DNA from 2 places in the Romboutsia sp. genome. Region 1 is predicted to be linked to the other one. Evidence: a T-box and tRNA genes for the amino acid it is inferred to sense, from the RefSeq annotation. Region 1 holds a T-box; the other holds one or more tRNA genes.
What was found. A T-box is a leader RNA that pairs with one kind of tRNA and senses whether it is charged. The one in region 1 lies ahead of thrS (threonine--tRNA ligase), so its partner is inferred to be a tRNA-Thr.
Positions count from the first base shown of each region.

Region 2: it has a tRNA-Thr gene. The T-box ahead of thrS (threonine--tRNA ligase) is inferred to sense a tRNA for this amino acid. The anticodon was not compared.

Region 1 covers NZ_JBXKIW010000093.1:26,145-29,573, reverse strand. Annotated here, with positions in the region: gene ytxC (sporulation protein YtxC) at 1-407, shown strand, start outside; gene AC11VW_RS14850 (DUF445 domain-containing protein) at 552-1,154, shown strand; T-box leader at 1,209-1,437, shown strand; gene thrS (threonine--tRNA ligase) at 1,510-3,429, shown strand.
Region 2 covers NZ_JBXKIW010000043.1:32,152-35,580, reverse strand. Annotated here, with positions in the region: gene AC11VW_RS05275 (DnaD domain protein) at 1-774, shown strand, start outside; gene AC11VW_RS05270 (ATP-binding protein) at 783-1,775, shown strand; tRNA gene AC11VW_RS05265 (tRNA-Thr) at 1,855-1,929, opposite strand; tRNA gene AC11VW_RS05260 (tRNA-Asp) at 1,946-2,022, opposite strand; tRNA gene AC11VW_RS05255 (tRNA-Val) at 2,036-2,111, opposite strand; tRNA gene AC11VW_RS05250 (tRNA-Glu) at 2,118-2,192, opposite strand; tRNA gene AC11VW_RS05245 (tRNA-Lys) at 2,198-2,273, opposite strand; gene AC11VW_RS05240 (adenylosuccinate synthase) at 2,534-3,429, opposite strand, start outside.

The DNA of each region.
Region 1 (3,429 bases):
TTAGAATGAAAGGCTTTATTAAGTACATATCCAATATAGGCGATATAGCTGTAGAAGAGTATATAATGAAAAGGGACCAAGATGAATTCATAAATGTTCTAAAGTATTTTATAGACATACAAGATGAAAAAATAGATTTATTGAGAGTTAATATAATGAAAGATAATTCATTTATATTGTATGATAAATATGGAAAAAAGATAAATAATATTGATGATGAAGAGATTATAAATATGGTAATACAGGAAAATTTAAATTATGAGGATTTCCTAATAAGTACATTGCTTACATTATGTCCTGGAAAAATAGAAATATTAGATGGATTAAACAATAATTCATCTAAAGGAATAACAGATACAATAAAGTCTATTTTTGGAGATAGAGTAACATCCATATATCAAAATTAAACAAAAATAAAGTTATATGATTAATATATTATTTTATATAATAAAAAATTACTTTTTAAAGTTTAATAAAAGCTTTATAATTATATAATGAATAGTTAAAAAACGAACTATACATATAATTATATTACACAAGGAGATTTTATTATGAATGATATATTAAAAATATTAATATCAGCGAGTATTGGTGGTATAATAGGCTACGTTACTAATGTTGTTGCTATTAAGCTAATATTTAGACCGATAGAACCTATTAAGATACCTATAATAAATAAAGAAATAATAGGATTAATACCAAAGAGAAAAGCTGAGATTGCTTTGAATATAGGTGAAGTAATTCAGGAAGAGTTTCTTTCATTAGATGAAATATTAGAAAACATAATCACAGAGGAAGATAAACAAAATGTAGTAGAATACATAAAGGTAAAAATTAAGGTTGTAGTAAATGAAAAAATGGCTTTTGCTCCTAGTGCAATAAAAAATCTTATACAAGGATACGTATCAGAGGTAATAGAAACAGAAATTAGACAAAGTATAGATGATTTAAGTGAAGACATAATAATTAAAGCAAATAAACGTATAAATATACAACAAATGGTAGAGAATAAGATTAATGAGTTAGATTTGTATGAACTAGAGCAAATAATACTTAGAATAGCAAAACAAGAATTAAAACATATAGAAATACTAGGGTTAGTACTAGGATTTATGATAGGTATAGTTCAAGGATTAATAATTATATTTATATAATATATTATGGTTGCGAGACATATAACTATCTGATATACTTATATTAAATTTAAAATAGTAGCTAAGAAGAGGACAAGTAAAGTAGAAACACTTTATCAGAGAGGATAGGCCACCGGCTGTAAGCTTATCTAAAGATGACTATTTGAAAACTACCTTGGAGCAGAATACTAGTAGCATACTTTAATATGTGAAACGATTCGGTTGACTACCTTACAGTCATCAAGAGGGTTGTATAAATATACGCCAACTTGGGTGGAACCGCGAATCAATACTCGTCCCAAATATATTATTTGGGTCGAGTTTTTTTATACAATTTTTTAATTATAAAATATAGATTATTTGAGGAGGAAAAACAATGATAAAAATTACTTTAAAAGATGGATCAGTAAAAGAGTTTGAAAGTGAAATTGCCGTGATAGAGATAGCTAAATCTATAAGTGAAGGCTTAGCTAGATCAGTCGTTGCAGCATCTGTAAATGGGGAAGTAGTAGGGCTAAACCACAAGGTATGTGAAGATTGTGAATTAAATTTATTTAAATTTGAAGATGTAGAAGGGAAAGATGTATTCAGACATACATCTGCACATATGCTAGCTCAAGCTATAAAGAGATTATATCCAGAGGCTAAGTTTGCAATAGGGCCAAGCATAGAGAATGGATTCTACTATGATATAGATTTAGAGCACAGATTGACAATGGAAGATTTAGAAAAAATAGAAAAAGAAATAAAGAAGATAGCTAAAGAAGATTTAGCAGTAGAAAGATATGAATTACCAAAAGAAGAAGCTTTAGCTTGGGCTAAAGAAAATGAAGAAATTTATAAAGTTGAACTTATAGAAGAATTACCAGAAGGAGAAATAATATCTTTCTATAAGCAAGGAGATTTCACTGATTTATGTAGAGGACCACATTTACCTTCAACTAAGAAGATTAAAGCAGTTAAGTTATTAAGTGTAGCAGGTGCTTACTGGCGTGGAGATGAGAAAAACAAAATGCTTCAAAGAATATATGGTATATCATTCGAAAAGAATAAAGATTTAGAAGAATACCTACATATATTAGAAGAAGCTAAAAAGAGAGACCATAGAAAATTAGGTAAAGAATTAGATTTATTCTTCATACCAGAAGAAGGCCCAGGATTCCCATTATTCTTACCAAAAGGTATGGAACTTAAGAATGAATTATTAAAGTTCTGGAGAGATATACACAGAGCAGATGGATATTCTGAGATAGAGACTCCAATAATATTAAACCAAAAATTATGGGAGACTTCAGGTCACTGGTATCACTATAAAGAAAATATGTACACAGTTAAAATAGATGAGCAAGATTTTGCTATAAAGCCAATGAACTGTCCAGGTTCAATGCTATACTATAAATCTAGCCCACATTCATACAGAGATTTCCCTATGAAAATTGCTGAGTTAGGTAGAGTTCATAGACATGAATTATCAGGAGCGTTACATGGATTAATGAGAGTTAGAGCATTCACTCAAGATGATGCACATATATTCATGTTACCAGAGCAGATAAAAGAGCAAATAAAAGGTGTTGTAAACCTAATAGATAGTATTTATAAGACTTTCGGATTCGAATATCACTTAGAATTATCTACAAGACCAGAAGATTCAATGGGTACAGATGAAGAGTGGGAAGTAGCAGAAAATGGATTAAGAGAAGCGTTAGAAGAATTAAACTTACCATATAAGTTAAATGAAGGCGATGGAGCATTCTACGGTCCTAAGATAGACTTCCACTTAAGAGATTGCATAGGAAGAACTTGGCAATGTGGAACTATACAATTAGATATGCAATTACCACAAAGATTTGATATAAGCTATGTAGGTCAAGATGGTGAAAAGCATAAACCAGTTATGATACACAGAGTTGCATTCGGAAGTATAGAAAGATTCATAGGAATATTAACAGAGCACTATGCTGGTAAATTCCCGGTTTGGTTAGCTCCAACTCAAGTTAGAATACTTCCTATATCAGATAAGTACAATGATTATGCTAATGAAGTTAAAAAAGCTTTATTTGCAAAAGGTATAAGAGTTGAAATAGATGATAGAGCAGAAAAGACTGGATTCAAGATAAGAGAAGCTCAACTTCAAAAAATACCATATATGGTAGTAGTAGGTGAAAAAGAAGCTTCTGAGAATAAGGTATCTGTAAGATCAAGGGATAATGGAGAAGTAGCAGACCTAGATTTAAATGAGTTCATGGCAACTGTATTAAAAGAAATAGAGGAAAGAGTAAATGTTATACAAGGATAG
Region 2 (3,429 bases), on a different contig from region 1:
TTTTTAGATTTAGAAAAATTATGTACTGAAAATATATTAATTAATACATCTTCAATAAAATCTAATTCAGATAGAATTGCTTCTACTGCTGAAAATCCAAGTATGAGCAGAATGTTCTCCTCTATAAGTAAAATAGTAGGTAGATATTTGGAGCCAAGCGAAAGCACTGCTATAATGAGTATAATGGAAAAATACAATGTAACTTATGATTTAATGATTTATGCTTATCAATATATAAAAGATTCAACGGGTTCATCTAAGCCAGTTAAATACGTTGAAGGTGTAATTAGAAATTGGTATGATTCTAATCTTCACAGTATTCAAGATGTTAAGGATAGCTTTGCTCTAAGAAGTGAACGATATAATCTATATAAAACTATATTTAATGAATTAGGTTTTTATAGACAACCATCTAATCCTGAAAAACGCACTATAGATACTTGGTTAGATGAGTATAATATGGATATAGAATTGATACTTGAAGCATGTTCTAAAGCAAAAAATGTATCAAATCCTTCTATTACATTTATAAATGGTGTTATTAGAAAGTGGAATGATAAAAATGTTAAAAACTTAGATGAGTTAAAATTATTTGAAGAAGAATATAAGAAAAAGAAAACTGAAGATAAAAAATCAAATTCTACTAGTAATAATAAATCATCTATTCCAACTGTTAAAACTAGATTCCATAATATAAACCAAACATTTAACAAATATAGTCCTGATGAACTTGAAAAAATTCTTCAAGAAAGTCAAAGAGATAAATTTAAGTAGGTGATTAAATGAAGGAAGTAACATTAAGAGAGATACTAAGATCATATGATAAAAGAAGAGATTTTGCAGAGTTGCAATTAGAAGACAGGCAAAAAAAAGTTTATTCTAAGATTCCTGAAATTAAAGATATAGATGATGAAATATCTAAATTAGGATTGAGTCTTACAAAACTAGTTCTTCTAAATCCTAAGGATAAAGATTCTATTTTAATTGATGCAAAAAATAAAATAGATAAACTCAAAGAAAAAAAAGATTATTTATTAAATAAGTATAATGTACCAGATGGTTATCTAGAGATTAAGTATAATTGTAATTCATGTAAAGATAAAGGATTTTTAAAAAGTGGACAAAAATGTAATTGTCTTAAGCAAGAAATAGTAAATGAAGCATATAAAATGTCTAACTTATCTAGAATGCTCAATACTCAAAATTTTTCTAATTTTGATGGTTCTTTATTTTCATCAGAGAGAGTTGAAGGTTCTAATATTTCTCCTAGTGAAAACATTAGTGAAACTTTTAATATATGTGATGATTTTGTTAAAAATTTTGAAATTGATAATAATGAAAATCTTTTATTTTATGGTGATACAGGTTTAGGAAAAACATTCATGTCCAATTGTATCGCTAAAGAAATTTTAGATAAAGGACATATTGTTATCTATCAAACAGCATTTAAAATGTTTGAAATCATAGAAGACTATAAATTCAAAAATGCTGACGAGCATATAAGTAAAGATAATTATAATAATATCTTTGATTGTGATTTACTAATTATTGATGATTTAGGTACTGAGTTAGCCAATTCATTTACAAATAGTGAATTATTCAATATATTAAACACTAGATTATTAAATGGAAAGAAAACAATAATTTCTACAAACTTAAATCCTTCACAGTTAGGTGAAACTTATACACAAAGAATATTTTCAAGAATCTTTGATAGATTTAGAATGGTAAAATTTATAGGCCAAGATTTGAGATGGGCTCAAAAAATAAAGTAGAAGATATTATTAATATCTTCTACTTTTTTTATTATAAATTTAAACATAAAAAAACTCTTAGTTACACTAAGAGTTTGATTGGAGCTAGTGATAGGAATCGAACCTACAACCTGCTGATTACAAGTCAGCTGCTCTACCGTTGAGCCACACTAGCATGTTAAACATTTAATTGGCGACCTGGAAGGGGCTCGAACCCTCGACCTCCAGCGTGACAGGCTGGCATTCTAACCAACTGAACTACCAGGCCGCATATACGTAAATGGTGGGACTAACAGGGCTCGAACCTGTGACCCCCTGCTTGTAAGGCAGGTGCTCTCCCAGCTGAGCTATAGTCCCGGGAATTGGTGACCCATAGGGGAATCGAACCCCTGTTACCGCCGTGAAAGGGCGGTGTCTTGACCGCTTGACCAATGGGCCATAAATGGTGATCCATCCGCGACTCGAACGCGGGACACCCTGATTAAAAGTCAGGTGCTCTACCGACTGAGCTAATAGATCATCTTTATGTTTGTCTTTCGACTTGTTTCGCGATTTCTCGCTCGCTTACAAATATTATTATATTAGGTTATTGTATTTTGGTCAACACTTTTTTGATATTTTTTTTACAATTTTTATATTTTTTTACAAAAACATACTTAAAACGTTGAAATTTGGGTATTATATATAAGTTAATTTTCTTTTATTTTTTTATGATTTTAATTATAAAAACTATTTTATTTAAAAAAATGTAGCAAGATTTCTCTCACTACACTTAATTATTATCCAAATATATTTTTTCTAATTATAGTTTGTGTTCTGTTTGGACCAACTGAAACCATATCTATACTTACATCAATTAATTTTTCTATTCTATCTACATATTTCTTAGCATTTTCTGGAAGGTCTTCGAATTTTTCTACTGAAGTTATATCTTCATTCCATCCATCTAATTCTTCATATACAGGCTCACATTTTGCTAAGTCTTCTAATGAAGCTGGGAAATCTGTTATTATTTTGTCTCCCATTTTGTAAGCTGTACATATATTTATCTTATCAAATCCACTTAAAACATCTAATAACATGAAAGATATACTAGTTAATCCGTTTACTCTAGCTGCATATTTAACTATAACAGCATCAAACCAACCACATCTTCTTGATCTACCTGTTACTGTTCCAAACTCATGTCCTTGGATTCTTATTTTTTCACCAATTTCATTGTCTAATTCAGTAACGAATGGACCTTCTCCAACTCTTGTAGTATATGCTTTCACTATACCTACAACATCTTTTATCATGTTAGGTCCTACTCCAGCTCCTACAGCAAATCCGCCTGATATTGGATGAGATGATGTAACATACGGATATGTACCTAAATCTAAATCTAATAATGTACCTTGAGCTCCTTCAAATAAAACTTTTTTACCTGCTTTTATAGCATCGTAAACTATAACAGATGTATCTGCAACATAGTGTCTTATTTGATCTGCATATCCTAAGTACTCATTATATATTGTTTCAAAATCAAACATTTCTTCTTTTCCATATATATTTGTAACTATCTTGTTTTTAGCTTCTATTTGAGGCTTTAACTTTCTAGCAAATATATCTTTATCCATTAAGTCACATATTCTTATTCCTGATCTCTCAGTCTTATCCATGTAACAAGGACCTA